4 regions of the Pilosibacter rotomagensis genome follow, and region 3 is predicted to be linked to each of the others. Evidence: predicted binding sites of a transcription regulator. Region 3 holds the regulator's gene; each other region holds the start of a gene.
The links. Region 3 encodes LexA, which represses DNA repair genes until DNA is damaged. Its sites were predicted from a motif close to CNAACANNTGTTNG; they were not measured.
Positions count from the first base shown of each region.

Region 1: a site for LexA is predicted at 2,095-2,108, ahead of uvrA (excinuclease ABC subunit UvrA). Genes of this name have one in related genera too.
Region 2: a site for LexA is predicted at 2,341-2,354, ahead of recA (recombinase RecA). Genes of this name have one in related genera too.
Region 4: a site for LexA is predicted at 1,473-1,486, ahead of uvrB (excinuclease ABC subunit UvrB). Genes of this name have one in related genera too.

Region 1 is NZ_CM170323.1:564,346-568,563, reverse strand. It holds gene uvrA (excinuclease ABC subunit UvrA) at 1-1,945, opposite strand, end outside; gene ACI3EW_RS02485 (PspC-like choline-binding domain-containing protein) at 2,252-3,496, opposite strand; gene leuA (2-isopropylmalate synthase) at 3,834-4,218, opposite strand, start outside.
Region 2 is NZ_CM170323.1:486,167-490,384, reverse strand. It holds gene rny (ribonuclease Y) at 1-279, opposite strand, end outside; gene ACI3EW_RS02190 (regulatory protein RecX) at 502-1,014, opposite strand; gene recA (recombinase RecA) at 1,139-2,215, opposite strand; gene ACI3EW_RS02180 (alanine/glycine:cation symporter family protein) at 2,818-4,170, opposite strand.
Region 3 is NZ_CM170323.1:1,973,157-1,977,374, reverse strand. It holds gene ACI3EW_RS08705 (RNA-guided endonuclease TnpB family protein) at 1-990, shown strand, start outside; gene ACI3EW_RS08700 (hypothetical protein) at 1,110-1,622, opposite strand; gene ACI3EW_RS08695 (GNAT family N-acetyltransferase) at 1,893-2,012, shown strand; gene lexA (transcriptional repressor LexA) at 2,409-3,026, opposite strand; gene ACI3EW_RS08685 (LysM peptidoglycan-binding domain-containing protein) at 3,294-3,608, shown strand; gene ACI3EW_RS08680 (exonuclease SbcCD subunit D) at 3,826-4,218, shown strand, end outside.
Region 4 is NZ_CM170323.1:1,126,693-1,130,910, forward strand. It holds gene ACI3EW_RS04970 (ATP-dependent helicase) at 1-66, shown strand, start outside; gene ACI3EW_RS04975 (cob(I)yrinic acid a,c-diamide adenosyltransferase) at 177-707, shown strand; gene ACI3EW_RS04980 (DUF1292 domain-containing protein) at 996-1,328, shown strand; gene uvrB (excinuclease ABC subunit UvrB) at 1,628-3,619, shown strand; gene ACI3EW_RS04990 (FeoA family protein) at 3,892-4,122, shown strand; gene feoB (ferrous iron transport protein B) at 4,119-4,218, shown strand, end outside.

The sequences.
Region 1 (4,218 bases), 1.4 Mb from region 3:
AGCTCTTTCCCGATCCCGACACACCGGTCACGCAGGTCATAATTCCAAGCGGCACATCCACATCGATATTTTTCAGGTTATTCTCCCTCGCGCCACGGATTTTGATCCAGCCTGTGGGGTTTCTTCTCTCCTTCGGCACCGGAATTTTGATCCGGCCGCTTAAATACGCACCGGTGATCGATTCTTTACACTTCATGATCTGGGCTGCCGTTCCCACAGCGACCACATTTCCGCCGTGTTCCCCGGCCCCCGGACCGATATCCACGATACAGTCCGCCGCCCGCATCGTATCCTCATCGTGTTCCACGACGATCACACTGTTTCCGAGATCCCGAAGATGTTCCAGCGTTTTCAACAGCTTATCGTTATCTCTCTGGTGCAGTCCGATACTCGGCTCATCAAGGATATAGGCAACCCCCACAAGTCCGGAACCGATCTGGGTCGCCAGACGGATTCGCTGTGCCTCGCCGCCGGAAAGGGTACCCGTCGCCCGGGATAAGGACAGATAATCCAGTCCCACATCGATCAGGAAGCTGATCCTCGCCCGGATTTCCTTTAAAATCTGTTCACCGATCATCTTCTGCATCTCAGATAGCTTCAGATCATCGATAAACTCCCTGAATTTTACGATGGACATATTCGTAGCCTCGTAAATATTCAGCCCACCTACCGTCACTGCCAGAGAAGACTGCTTTAAACGCTGTCCATGACAGGTGGTACACGGTGTGATCCGCATAAAACTCTCGTACTCTGCCTTGCTGGCCTGGGAGAACGTCTCCCGGTAACGGCGATTCACATTCTCAATCAGGCCCTCAAAGGCCACGTCATAAACGCCGGTTCCGCGCTGTCCTGTATAGTGGACCTTTACTTCCTTTCCGCCGGTTCCGTAGATCAGGATATCATGGATCTCCTTCGGATAATCTTTAAACGGAGTATCAAGATCAAAGTGATACTCTGCCGCCAGGGCATCCAGAATCGCCCTCGAAAAGCTTCCCGGCTTCGCGCAGGACTGCCAGCCGAGGACGACGATCGCTCCCTCGTTGATGCTTAAAGACTTATCCGGAATCATAAGGTCTTCGTCAAATTCCATCTTATATCCCAGACCGAAACAGTCCGGGCAGGCACCAAACGGGTTGTTGAAGGAGAAGCTTCGCGGCTCCACCTCCTCGATGCTGATCCCACAATCCGGGCAGGAAAAGCTCTGGCTGAAGTTAATCGGCTCGCCGCCCGTCACGTCCACGATCATCAGACCGTCGGACAGCTTCATCACCGTCTCGATGGAGTCCGTCAGACGCTTCTCGATCCCCGGCTTCACAACGAGACGGTCCACAACGATCTCGATATTGTGCTTGATATTCTTCTCCAGCGATATCTCTTCTGACAGCTCATGAAGATTTCCGTCGATCATCACGCGGACATAGCCGCTGCGTTTCGCCTGTTCCAGAACCTTCTCATGACGTCCTTTTCTTCCACGGACCATTGGCGCTAAAAGCTGGATCTTCGTCCGCTCCGGCAGTGTCATGATCTGGTCCACCATCTGGTCCACGGTCTGTTTCCGGATCTCCCTGCCGCACTTCGGGCAGTGGGGGATACCGATCCTCGCGTACAGAAGACGCATATAGTCGTATATCTCCGTCACAGTTCCTACGGTGGAACGCGGGTTGCGGTTCGTGGATTTCTGGTCGATGGAGATCGCCGGGGAAAGTCCCTCGATGCTCTCAACATCCGGTTTTTCCATCTGGCCTAAGAACTGGCGGGCGTAGGAAGATAAAGACTCCATATAGCGTCTCTGTCCCTCCGCGTAGATCGTATCAAATGCCAGGGAAGATTTTCCCGATCCCGAAAGTCCAGTCAGGACTACCAGCTCATTTCTTGGGATATCCAGGGAAATATTTTTTAAGTTGTGCTCGTTGGCACCTCGTATTTTTATATATTGCTTCGGCATTGTGTCTCTCCTCTTTGCCATGTCTGCTTTTGCTTTATCATTCTCACGGAATTTCCTGAGTATACGTTTCGTCAGAAAATCCGGATATTCTCGTATGTTACGGACTTATTTCCTGTTACGCCCAGTATATCACATTTCGTTTTTATATGCAAACGTTTGTTCGTTTTTATATGAAGGTAAAATTATTCACCTTTCACAAAATACGCACAACAGCAAGAGACCCCGACAGCAAACTGCCGGGATCTCTCTTTATGGGGTTCTATGAAATTTTACATCATAAGCTCATTAAGCTTTTTGTATTCATTCCTACCAGGAAACTTCCACATGATATCCGCCGTTCTGATCCTTCGTGATCTTATATTTCACGCCATCCGCGTCTGTCACGGTTCCGCTGGTCTTTACCTTACCGGATTCGTTGACTACATATGTCTTTCCGTCAACGGTGACTTTCTCGTACTTCATTCCTTCTTCCGCACTCACAAGGCGTCCGTTCTCGTAGAGACTTCCGTCCTTCACACCCGTGAATCCGTCGCCTCTCTTTCCGATACTGCCTGAAGTCGTAAAGTAGAATACTTCGTTGTCATGGTTATCGTCATTGACCACGATCCGTCCGGTCTTCATCTTTCCGTCGCTGTCAAAGTAGAACTTTCTGCCATCACTCAACTCCACAAGACCTGTCTTCATGCGGCCCTTCTTATCGAAGCAGTAGGTCTCTCCCTTGATCTTCGCTATTCCGTATCCGCAGGCCTCCGTTGTTTTATAGGATGTGGAGTATGCGCGGCCATCTTTAAAGTAGTACCAGTTTTCCTCAGCGTCATCCGGGGATGCCATATATCTCCAGCCGTTCATCTGCTGTCCGCCGCTGCGGAAGTAGCGAAGGGCATTGACATCGCTGTTGGAGAGGTCGTCACGTCCTGTAGATGTGTAATCAGACTCATTTACCCAGCCAGTCAGCATTCTTCCGCTGTGGTCAAAGATATAGGTCTCACCGGAGATCTTCAGTTCACCATCATAGATCAGCTTTCCACTGGAATTAAAGTAGTACCAGTACTCACCCCAGTCATCCTCTCTGTCCGCCAGTTTTCTCCAGCCCGTCGTCATAGCTCCGGAATCTTCTAAATGATAGATCTTACCATCGATCTCCACCCAGCCGATATCCAAAACGGAGTCCGTAAAGTGGTACCACACGTCATTGATCTGTTTCCAGCCGTTTGTGTACGCCTTTCCGTTTGCTCCGAAATATCTCCATCCGCTTTCGTTCCAGCGGCTGTTGTTGATGTACTTCCATGTGTTTGTGATCATGACACCATTCTCATTTACATAATAGGTATCATCGATCAGGCTGTTTGTCTGCATCACTCCATTATAATCCATATAATACCATGCATCTTTGGAGCATACCCAGTCATTCCGAACGAGGCGTCCGTTGTTGTCATTGTAGTAATACCATTTTCCATTCTGCTGTGACCAGTCCGCAAAGGAAGTCGTCGCCATTCCTGCGGTTAAAATCATCGCTGCAACTGCTGCACCTGCAAAATATCTCTTCTTCATAGAAACCCTCCTCTTCTAAATATTTCCGTTTCCGGAATATACTTTTTCACTTTCCCACCGGTTTCCTTTTCATCGTTCCCACGGTGGCTATTTGTTTTCGATATCTCCGTTAGATATCTTTCGTTTTTTGTTTGTACTTGTATTATACAGAAAACTTCCTAAAAACTCTTCTCTTTTTCCTTACATTTCATTAAAAATATGACGCAAAAATGCGGCAAAAACAGGATTGCATTCCCATTTCTGCCGCATTTAAAATTTTCTTATGATTTGCCGCCGGACACTGCAGTTTCTCCCTATGTCTTACCGCAGCACTGAACGTATATCCGACATTTTTATTTTACTCTGCATCTCCAAACAGACGGTTAACTGCACTGAAGATACCTCTTAAGGATGCTCTCGTGATGTTGGAGCTGATGCCGACACCGTATGTCACCTTTCCGGTCTTCTGATCCATCAGGTGGATATAGGAAGCCGCCTGTGCCCCGGAACCGGATGTCAGCGCATGCTCGCTGTAATCGAGAACCTTGATCGAGATACCAAGCTCCTCCTCCAGTCCGCGTTTCACAGCATCGATCGGGCCGTTTCCGACACCTTCAAACTGTTTTGTCTCGCCGTGGTCAGAGTAGGTAACAACAGCAACGGTTGTGAACTGGTCTCCGGACTCGAAATCTGTGATCTTACACTTGCGGAAGTGGTACGGTTCCTTGCGGTCGAGATACTCG
Region 2 (4,218 bases), 1.5 Mb from region 3:
AAGGTTTTCCTCTTTGCTCAGTACGCGGCGCTCATAACGCTGGATCTCGGCTCTCCGTTCTCTGGTTTCCTTTTCAAGCTCGTTTTTCGCTTTTAAATTCTCTTCCTTCGCTTCCAGGAGAGCTTCTTTCTTCTTCGTCTCGGCGACCTTCAATGCTTCATCTATTATTTCTCTGGATTTTTCCTCTGCGCTTCCGATCTTACTCTCGTAACTTTTTTTATGGTGAGCCACAGCTATCTTCCAGGTAATAGGAGCCACAATAATTGCTGCTATCAACATGCTGATTATTGGTGACACAGGAGCACCTCCTTTATTTAGTTTTCATTGTACTAATTACAACACTTCAATTCTAAACTGTTTTATGCATTATGTCAAGTATAATGCCCGCATTCCAGGGACTTCTGTGCATCCCCACGAAGGTTGTCGAACTGCAGTCCGCGGGCTCTCTCAGCCTCTGAAAAGCAGCACTGCAGTTCCTGTTCACCGATCAAAAACAGCTTCTCACTCCCACTGTTTCATCGCACTGTTGATCGCGTCATAAGAAAAGCCTTTTCTCGCCAGGAACGCGTAGATCTTCTGACGCTTTGCCGGGTCCGGTTCCTCCGGATCGTAGTTTTTCTTTCTCAGCAGTCCGAGGATCTGGGCAGACTCGTCAACTTCCATATCCTCGAATATCATTTCCACCAGATCATCGCTGACACCTTTCTGGCGGAGGTCAAATTTCATCTGGCGGATACTCTTTTTATGTCCGTTTTTCTCTACATACCGCCTTGCATAGTCCTCATCATCCAGATACCGGTAATGTTTCAGAAAAAGGATCGCATCTTCAACAGAGGCTGGCAAAAGCTCCTGTTCCGCCAGCTTCTTACGCATCTCATTTTCTGTTTTTCCGGAAAACTGGAGATAGTAGAGTCCCTTATTTCGGGCTTCCCGAAACTCCTCCGGGATCGCCTCCCCATCTGCACCGGCATACATTTTATGTTCCCGGTGTTCTTCCTGTATCCACTCTCTCATCCGTGTGTTTCCTGTATCTTTCTATCTACAGTTATTCTTCTCCCTGTTATTCAGAGAAGTCCCTGTACTGTCTGCAGGAATGCTGTTTCTGACGTTCCGTGAAAGGTAACGCTGTTCCTGCTTTTTACTCGTCTGCCTCTGTCTCCGCAGCCAGTGTCTCCTCCGGAGCTGTCTCTGCAGCCATCTCACCCGGGACAACGTGCTGTGCTTCCAGTCCGTGGAGCTCTCTCACCTGGTTTTCGATCTCCTCACAGATCAGCGGATTCTGCAGCAGATAATTCTTTGCGTTTTCACGTCCCTGACCGATCTTTGCGCCCTTGTATGCATACCAGGAACCGCTCTTCTCAACAATATTCGCATCGGCAGCGAGATCAAGGACATCACCCTCACGGGAGATTCCTTTTCCGAACATAATGTCAAACTCGGCTTCTTTAAATGGCGGCGCGATCTTGTTCTTTACGACCTTTACACGGACATGGTTTCCGATCACCTCTCCGCTCTGCTTTAAGGACTCGGTTCTTCTCACATCGAGACGGACGGAGGAATAGAACTTTAACGCACGTCCGCCGGTCGTTGTCTCCGGATTTCCGAACATGACGCCAACCTTCTCACGGAGCTGGTTGATAAAGATCACGATACAGTTTGTCTTGCTGATGATCGCGGTCAGTTTTCTTAACGCCTGGGACATTAAACGGGCCTGTAAGCCGACGTGGGAGTCACCCATATCGCCGTCGATCTCTGCTTTCGGAACAAGCGCCGCTACGGAGTCCACGATCACGATATCGACGGCACCGGAGCGCACCATTGTTTCCGTGATCTCCAGCGCCTGCTCGCCGTTATCCGGCTGGGAGATATAGAGGTTATCGATATCAACGCCGATATTTTTCGCGTATACCGGATCAAGTGCGTGCTCCGCGTCGATAAATCCAGCGATACCGCCGCGTTTCTGTACTTCCGCTACCATATGGAGAGCGACCGTCGTCTTACCACTGGACTCCGGCCCGTAGATCTCTACAACACGTCCCTTCGGGACTCCGCCGAGGCCGAGAGCGATATCAAGGCTCAGAGAACCGGTCGGAACCGTCTCGATATTCATATTTGCGCCGGAATCTCCGAGTTTCATAACGGAACCTTTTCCGTAAGCTTTTTCGATCTGTGTGAGAGCCGCATCAAGGGCTTTTAATTTATCATCTTTATTCATATTTTTCCTCCAAAATCCGGAACTGCACTTTTTATTTTCCGGATAACAAAATCGATCAGAATCCAGGCGGTCTCCCGTAAAATCTGCAGGATCAACGCAGATGCCGCCCGATCAGTCATTAGATGCGAACAAGTGTTCTGTACTCGTTAATCATAATATAATCCCTGTAAAAAGTCAACCATTTCTTGTTGTTTCTTCGCATTGCGAAGCAGTATACTTCCCTCCCGTCTCCTTTCGTTTTATTCATTTGGCTTTCCACGATTCTTTCGGCGACCCGCCGGTGTGACGATCTGCAGCACATATTTTTTCGTGCTCACTATATCAGATCGGTGATCCGGATAAACTCCGGAAAGATTTCAGATATGGGTACTATATCGGATTTCCATCCGGCTGTCAATCGGCATCCTTCACAAATTCCGGGGAGATTTTTTTACATGTACCACTTGTTATCGCGACAATGCCAAGGCCTCGCGCAAGCGCGGACTTTGGCTCTTTGTTCGCGTAAATCAAAAAGACGGCAGCCCATGCCCACAATACACAGTCTGCCGCCTTACGCTCAGCCTTTCCGGCTGTCAATATTTCATTTTAAAAGACTTCTGCGTCTACCGCTCCTTCGATGCTCTCACCACGAGCCCGCTGAGTGCCAGCAGTGCAAGGACGTTCGGGATGACCATCAGACCGTTGAAGAAGTCTGCTAAAGACCATACAAGCTCCAGCTTCAGGCAGGAACCGATCACGATGCAGACAACAACAATCATGGAGTAAAGCTTTGACGCTTTCTCACCGAACAGGTACTTCACGTTGACAAGTCCGAAGAAATGCCAGCTTAAGATCGTGGAAAATGCGAAGAAGAACAGGCACACCGCGACGAAGATGATGCCGGCGCTGCCGAATCCTTTCATGAATGCCGCCTGTGTAAGCGCTGTGCCGTCCTTTCCGCTGCTCATAACGCCTGTCGTGAGAACGGAAAATACAGTCAGGTTCAGGACGATAAATGTGTCGATGAAGACGCTGACCATCGCGCAGAGTCCCTGATGATGCGGGGATTCCGCTTTTGCTCTCGCATGTGCGTGCGGTGTGGAACCCATACCGGCCTCGTTGGAGAAAAGGCCGCGGGCAACACCATAGCGGATCGCCTCGCGCACTGTGATTCCCGCGCCTGCGCCGAGAACTGCTTCCGGTGCAAACGCCCCCTCAATAATGGAAAGGAACGCTGCCGGAAGAGCCGTGATGTTCATGCAGATCAGAATCAGGCTGCCGACGATATAAACACCGGCCATGATCGGAACGATCTTCTCAACTACCGTTGCCAGACTCTTTGTTCCTCCAAGGAAGATCACCGCTGCGATCACTGCGACAACAATGCCGACGATCACCGGCGAAAGTTCCACATGGAATACCTGAAATGCTTCCACAAACGCTGCCCCGATGGAATTGGACTGAACCATGTTTCCCATAAAGCCCAGAGCAAGAATAATAAATACCGCGAACAGAGCTGCGAGTCCTTTTCCGAACGTTCCTTTGAACGCCGCTTTGATATAGTAGACAGGGCCTCCTGTCACCTCGCCGTTTACCTCTGTCTTATATGTCTGTGCCAGAACTGCCTCCGCATAGATCGTCGCCATTCCGAGGAATGCGCTGACCCACATCCAGAAGATCGCACCAGGTCCGCCTCCGATGAGGGCTGTCGCCGCTCCTGCGAGGTTTCCGGTTCCTACCTGGGCAGCGATCGCCGTGGCGATGGACTGGAACGGGGTCATCTCACCTTTCTCATGCTTTTCGCCGTTCATGCTGAAATGTCCGAATACCTGGCGGACGCCTTCTCCGAACTTTCTGACCTGGATGAATCTTAAGCGGATCGTGTAGTAAAGCCCTGTTCCGCATAAGAGAATGATCAGGAGAAAGCTCCACAGAAAATCATTTCCTTTTGTTACAAGCTGCATCAGTGTGTCCATTTTTGTTATCCTCCTCTTTCATGATCATAGCCGCGGCCCCTGCAATCA
Region 3 (4,218 bases):
ACCGGAAAAAACCTGAAGGTCACTCCGGCAAAATATAAGGCAGAGTTTCCATGGCTAAAAGAAGTGGACAGCCTTGCTCTGTGCAATGCCCAGCTGCATCTGCAGACTGCTTATAAAAACTTTTTCCGGGATCCATCGTTTGGATTTCCAAAATTCAAGTCAAAAAAGAATCCTGTTAAAAGCTATACCACAAACAGTGTCAATGGAAATATCCTGTTAAAAGATGGGAAACTGAAGCTCCCAAAGGCAGGCTGGATCCGGATCCGGCAGCATCGTAAGATCCGGGAAGATGCCTGCTTGAAAGGCGCATCCGTCTGTCTGGAAGCTGATGGGCGGTATTATGTTTCTCTTCTGTATTTTTGTGAAGAAAAGCCGGTGGAAACAAGGAACATAAGGCAGGCCGTCGGACTCGACTTTTCCATGAAAGAACTATATGTAGATTCCAATGGAAAACATGCAGGTTATCCGCACTATTTCAGAAACAGCGAGGAAAAACTGGCGAAAGCGCAGAGAAAACTGAGTCATTGCCGGAAGGGAAGCAATCGTTATAAAAAACAGCAGAAAAAAGTGGCGCGGATCCATACACATATCGCTCACCAGAGAAAAGATTACTTGCATAAAGAATCAAGAAAGATAACCAATTTCTATGATATCGTATGTATCGAAGATCTGGATCTGAAGACGATGAGCGGGGAACATCGTTTTGGAAAAAGTGTTCATGACAACGGCTGGAGAATGTTCACAGATTTTTTGCAGTATAAACTGGAACGGGAAGGGAAGAAACTTGTCCGCATCGACCGCTGGTATCCCAGTTCCAGAACATGCAGCTGTTGTGGAAAAATAAAACATGATCTGAAACTGGAAGAGCGGGTATATCTTTGCAGCTGCGGAAACCGGATGGACCGTGATGAAAATGCGGCAGTCAACATCTGCAGGGAAGGTCTGAGAATGTCCGGGATCATATTAGAAAAAAGCGAAAAAGCATCATAAAAATATATCAGACAAAAAGAACCGTGGGACACACGGGGATCGCTCGTGAATGCTTTGCCCAACGGGGTAATCGAACGAGAAGCCCCCACTTCAAGCATGAGCTAAGTGGTGGGAGTATGTCACATGTCCGCTTCAAACAGGAACGTCTGATTGTACTGGTCAAGGGCAATCTGCATTTCCATGATTTCGCCGGAGATATGTTCGTAATCCTGTTTTACCAGTTCCGGATCGTAATTGGTATAGCGATACTCAGGAACGGCATTCCTGGAGCTGAATGCATGGGAAGATTCCCTCATTTTCGGAAGGCATTTCCGCATGGTGTCCAGGGTCGCTTTGCGGGAGTTGAGCTGTGCCATCCTTACCAGAATGCTGTCGACGCTCATTTCCGTATCGCCTACCATGATCTTTGCTGTTGCGTTGGCCAGGTTCAGGGCGTGCTTGATAATAACGGTTTTTCGATCAATTTCTTTCAACGTCTCGGAAACGGCGGAGTAGTCATACTCCGGGATGACCGGTTCCTCGCCGACGGCGGCAACGTATGTACGGGATGTCGCTTCCTTGGCTTCCCAGTAGGACTTTTCGTCCGCCAGGCTTTTGAGCAGTTTATTGGCATAAGCCGAAGTCATTTTCATGATGTATTCGCCTCCTTCGCATCAATTCCTTATGACACGATTATAAGGCGAGAGAGGGAAGATGTCATTGAACCCTTGGTTTAAAGAAACCCATAAAAGAGGAATATCCCCGTCAATGACGAGGATATTTTCAATGCTAGTATGTAACAGTCTGCTGAGAATGATAAAGTTGTCCAGGCTTGGAAGTGATTTCCCGGCGATCCACTTATAGATTGCCTGCGGGTTCTCAAAGCCGAACGCACCCTGGATCTCGCGATTGGATGCTGCGGATTGCGACCATATCGTAAGAATGAATATGAGATCAGGTTTCATCTGCTTCCGCAATTCTGGAGAAAAGGCTACGCAGTGGAAGCTGCATCGGCTGTCATCAACTACGCGTTTTCCATTTAGAAAGCAGACGCACTGTTTGCAGGACAGAATCCTCATAATACTGAATCTGCAAAGGTTTTGCGTAAGCTGGGTTTTCACTATATTGGTGACGAATTTTACGAACCAACCGGCTTATATCATCCGTCCTATGAATTAAAGCAAAAACATTGGAATCGCAGATTCTGGTTTGCCGAGCTCTATAGGAGTAAATGATACATTGGAAGATCATGAAATAATATTTAACCCGACAAACGGCTGCATCTCATTTCGGGCATAAGACATTTCGACTGATATTCTCGAAATAGGGAAAGGGACAACAGCGCAAGAGCACAGCCTGGAAGATATGAAAAAATCTCCGACAGTTCCACTGCAAAAACACAGCGGACTGCCGGGGATTTTTCTTTTGTTATAAACAAATCAGCTCATCATGCGGAAAAGACCGATGACTTTACCGAGGATCTCTACGTGATCCAGGATGATCGGGTCCATCGTGGAGTTTTCTGGCTGGAGACGGAAGTGACCGTTCTCTTTGTAGAACGTTTTTACGGTCGCGGAGTCATCAACGAGCGCAACGACTTTATCGCCGTTCTCGGCGTCCGGCTGCTTTGCAACGATGACTTTATCACCGCTGTAGATCCCGGCTTCGATCATACTGTTTCCTTTTACCTTTAACATAAATACTTCTTTATTCGGGAGCATTTCGGCAGGGATCGGAAGATAATCTTCGATATTCTGCTCCGCGAGGATCGGAGTTCCGGCGGCGACCGTACCGATCACCGGCACATTTACAACTTCACGTCTTGTAAGAGCGAAATCATCATCGAGAATCTCGATAGTTCTCGGCTTCGTCGGATCCCGGCGGATATATCCGTTCTTCTCCAGGGATTCCAGGTGGGAGTGGACCGAGGAGGTGGATTTCAAGTGAACCGCCTCACAGATCTCGCGCACAGCCGGCGGATATCCTTTCTTTAAAATCATTTCTTTTATATATTCAAGTATTTCTTTCTGCTTATCAGTAATTTTTCCCTGACTCATGAGACCCCTCCTTTTATTCGTCACGGCGATTAGGAAAATGGCAACCGCGCATACACGGGGAGACATTTGACGACCGCTGTAATAATCTGCAAAAGAATATTTCTTCTCTGCATACATAGTATCATAAACTGCGGAAAAAAGCAAACCTTTGTTCGAAAAAATGGAGAAAAAGAATTGACAAACATATGTTCGCGTGATAGAATCTAAACCAGAACAGATGTTCCCAAACATGAGTTTGCACTTACTGAATACAGAGGAGGAACCAATATGAAGAAGTATTTGATCGCTCTTGTGATGATCGTGATGATCATGTCCTGCTTTTTTGGAAAGACCCTGGTTATGGCGAATGAAGACGAGGATGATGCCGTCTATAACCGCTATTATACGACGATCGAGGTGGAAAAAGGTGATACCCTCTGGTCTGTTGCAAAAACTTATTATCATCATTCCGGTATGTCCGTGCGGGAATATGTATATGAGCTGAAACTAATCAACGGAATGGTTTCTGACGAACTCCGTGCCGGTGATATGATCTCCGTGGAGTATTATGCGGAGACGCCGGGAAACCCGTATATAAAGTGATGATATAAGACAGAAAGATACAGAAGAGAGGATGCGGAGAGAAAGACTCTCCGGGCTGCAAACGAGATCCTTTGGGCAGAATGATGTCCGGGGATCTTGTTCTTTCTCCGGGATACTTGCATTCCAGCTGACCGGCGGCCAAAAGTTCCTTGCTTGCTATTGCCGGGATAAAACGGTACAATAGGAGGAGCAGAAGAGAGAGCAATAGGAGGAACCAATGAAATTATTCCATTTATCGGACCTTCATATCGGAAAGAGAGTCAATGAGTTTTCGATGATCGAAGACCAGAAATATATTCTTAAAAGAATTCTTGATCTGGCGGAAGAAGAAAAGCCGGACGGGATCATCCTGGCCGGTGATATTTATGACAAGCAGATCCCGTCCGCGGAGGCGGTCCAGGTGTTCGACGAATTTATCACAAGGCTTGCCGGGAGAGCGATTCCTGTTTTTATTATCAGCGGGAACCATGATTCGGCGGAACGGCTGGCTTTCGGCGGAAGACTGTTGAACAGCCGGGGGATCTACCTTTCGCCTGTATATGATGGGAGTGTCACGAAGATTCCGCTGAAGGATCAATACGGAACAGTCTGGATCCACCTGCTCCCGTTT
Region 4 (4,218 bases), 850 kb from region 3:
GCGGTGAAGGAGCGGTATCACAGGAAGACGGATGTTTCCCGGTTTGTGGAGGAAGCAGGACTGTGATCAAGTCGAATGTACGTGGGACCTGGTAAGCAATTCTGGTCAGCGCAAGTTGACAAATTCCTCACGGAATTACTGCACTTTGCACTCTGTTTTAAAAAGCGAGGAGAAACATGGGACTTGTTCATATTTACTGCGGAGATGGAAAAGGAAAAACGAGCGCGGCGGTCGGACTGGCCGTCCGGGCGGCAGGATGCGGAAAACGCGTGGTGATCGCGAGATTTTTAAAGACGGACAATTCCGGGGAAGTGGAAATTTTAAAGAAAATCCCGGAGGTTACGCTGATCCCGTGCCGGAAAACATTTGGCTTTGTCCGGTCGATGGATGAAGAGACGAAAAGGGAATGTGCGTCATACCACAGAGAGCTGTTTGGCGAAGCGGTGAAACTCGCGGAACATGCGGATCTGGTGGTGTTTGATGAGATCATGGCGGCTGTAAATTACGGGATGGTTCCGGAACGCGATGTCCTAGAATTTCTTGAAAACCGCCCCGGAAGAGATCAGACGGACGGGCTGGAGATCGTTCTCACTGGGAGAGATCCGTCGGAGAAGCTGATCGCGGCAGCGGATTATGTCTCGGAGATCTGTAAGAGAAAGCATCCGTTTGACCGCGGGATCATGGCGAGACGGGGAGTTGAGTACTGACGTTACAGTACACGGGCACTCCATGCCCGCGCACTGTAACAGGATTTTGCCGATGCTTCGCATTCCGAATCGGCAAAATCTGCTGTCACAACTGTATTGTACGGAATTTTCAGTTCAGAAAATTCCTACCGTGTACAGTAACGTACTGATCGCTTCTTTTTAAAAGTAGCAATTCTTTCTATTGATTTTATGGCAGTTTACTGGTATCCTATAAAAAATGGCAGCCGTGACAGAAAAGAACCGCTGCAAGAAACGGCAGGATGCCGGAAATGAGAGGAATTTGAGCTTATGGCAAAGGACAAAAATATGAATCAGGATGCTGCAAACGATGAAGAGATGACCGTGACTCTGACACTGGATGACGGAACCGAGTTAGAGTGCGTGGTCCTTACGATCTTTGAGGCGGCTGATAAGGAATATATCGCGCTTCTTCCGTTAGACGGAAATGAGGCTGAGGATGGCGAGGTATACTTATACCGCTACACAGAGATCAATGGAACTCCGGATATCCAGAACATCGAGAGCGACGAGGAGTACGAGATCGTTGCTGATGCGTTCGATGAACTTCTCGACACTGAAGAGTACGACGAGATTGTAGGCGAGGACGAGCTGGACGACTGATTTAAAAAATGAGAAACAGCAGTTTCCCATAATATGAACCGCTAAGGCGGCGTTTCCGACTTCCGATAGAGGGAGAATGGGGACGCCGCCTTTTTACGTGCAATATACGTGCGGGGCGTAGGATAGCGGGAGCAAATGGAAAATAGAACATAAGTTCGAAAATAACTGTACATTTCTATATAGACATGGTATACTTAAAAGCAGTTAAATATATTTTTAATTCCAGGATGCGAGACCGGAATAATATGAAAGAAGCATGAAACTAAAAAAGATGAAATAGACCGAATCAGGAGGAAACCATGGATCATTTTGAACTTGTATCAGAATATCAGCCGACCGGTGACCAGCCGCAGGCAATCGAACAGCTGGTAAAAGGCTTCAGGGAAGGCAATCAGTTTGAGACACTGCTCGGTGTGACTGGATCCGGTAAAACATTTACGATGGCGAACGTGATCCAGCAGTTGAATAAACCAACACTTGTGATCGCGCACAATAAGACGCTGGCAGCACAGCTTTATTCGGAGATGAAGGAGTTTTTCCCAAATAATGCGGTGGAATATTTTGTATCCTATTACGACTACTATCAGCCGGAGGCCTATGTGCCGTCGACGGATACTTATATTGAAAAGGACTCCGCGATCAACGATGAGATCGATAAGCTGCGTCATTCTGCGACAGCGGCCCTTTCTGAGCGGAATGATGTGATCATTGTAGCTTCGGTATCGTGTATCTATGGTCTGGGAAGCCCGATCGATTATAAGAACATGGTGATCTCGCTGCGCCCTGGAATGGAAAAAGACAGAGATGAAGTGATCCACAAACTGATCGATATCCAGTATACAAGAAATGAGATGGATTTTAAACGAGGAAGTTTCCGTGTGCGAGGAGATGTGCTGGAAGTATTTCCGGCATACTCCGGAAGTGAGGCGTACAGGATCGAGTTCTTCGGGGACGAGGTGGACCGGATCATAGAGATCGAGGCGCTGACCGGAGAGGTGAAGGCACAGTTGGAACATGTGGCGATCTTCCCGGCATCCCACTATGTCGTTCCGAAGGAAAAGATGATGCGTGCGACTGAGAATATTCTTGCAGAGATGAAGGAGCAGGTAACCTTCTTTAAAAGTGAGGATAAGCTTCTGGAGGCACAGAGGATCGCTGAGCGGACAAACTTTGACGTGGAGATGATGAGGGAGACTGGATTCTGCTCCGGGATCGAGAACTATTCCCGCCATCTCGTGGGTTCCGCACCGGGGCAGCCGCCGTGCACGCTGCTCGACTATTTTCCGGATGATTTTCTGATCATCGTGGACGAGTCCCATATTACGCTTCCGCAGGTCCGCGGCATGTATTTTGGTGACCGATCGCGAAAAAAGACACTGGTGGATTATGGCTTCCGTCTGCCGTCCGCACTTGATAACCGTCCGCTGAATTTTGAGGAGTTTGAGACACATATCAACCAGATGATGTTCGTGTCGGCGACGCCGTCCACTTATGAGGCGGAACATGAACTCCTGCGTGCGGAGCAGATCATCCGCCCGACAGGGCTTCTGGACCCCGAAATCTCTGTCCGTCCGGTGGAAGGACAGATCGATGATCTGGTGGGCGAGATCAATAAAGAAGTGGAAAAGCACAATAAAGTTCTCATCACGACGCTCACAAAGCGTATGGCGGAGGACCTGACGGATTATATCAGGGAAGCCGGAATTCGTGTAAAATATCTGCACTCGGATATTGATACGCTGGAGCGTGCGGAGATCATCCGGGATATGCGTCTGGACGTCTTTGATGTCCTTGTCGGAATTAACCTTCTCAGAGAGGGACTCGATATCCCGGAGATCACGCTTGTTGCGATCCTGGATGCGGATAAAGAAGGATTTCTTCGTTCAGAGACATCCCTGATCCAGACGATCGGGCGTGCGGCCAGAAACGCGGAAGGTCATGTCATCATGTATGCAGATACGATCACAGATTCCATGCGGGCCGCCATCGACGAGACGAATCGCCGCCGGGAGATCCAGCAGAAGTACAATGAGGAACATGGAATTACCCCGCAGACGATCAAAAAAGCAGTCCGTGATCTGATCGCGATTTCAAAGGCAGTCAGCGCGAATGAGGAAGAATTTAAGAAAGATCCGGAGTCTATGGATGCAAGGGAACTGGAGAAACTTGTAAAGGAACTTACAAAGAAGATGCGCCAGGCGGCAGCGGAACTGAACTTTGAGGAAGCAGCTAAGCTGCGTGACCGGATGAAGGAAGTGAAACAGATGCTGCTGGAACTGGAGGATCATTAGAACGCACAGCAGGAAGAAGAAATATTTTGTATTCCGGGGAAATGCTGTGGAAGGATTTTACAGACGAAGGTATGTGACTGCTATAAAAAAGGAAAAAGGACTGGGAGACAGAAGCTCTCAGTCTTTTTGATATGTGCACACATGCCTTTGCCCGCACCGGGCGGACGAATGTACCGGAATACGATTATTGACAATTATTCTCAATAAGAATACAATATTTCCAGATGACAGGAAGACTGCTATCGACTATGATAATGAAGGATGGACACAGGATGAAACTTTATGAAGGAAAGATTGGCACAACGTACCTGGTCGAATCGGTTCATGTGGAAGATGCGATCAACCGGCGTCTGGAGGCGCTGGGTGTAAATGAGAATACTCCTCTTCTTGTGATGAACAAGAAAAACAGCGGAACGATGATCATCAAAGTCCGCGGAACCCGTCTGGCGCTTGGAAGGCGGATCACAGGCGGGATCGAAGTTAAAGAGGAGGCGGCATCATGAGTGGAACAGAAAGACCGATCAATGTCTGTTTTGTGGGAAACCCGAACTGCGGAAAGACAACCTTGTTCAATGCATTTACCGGTGCAAAATTAAAAG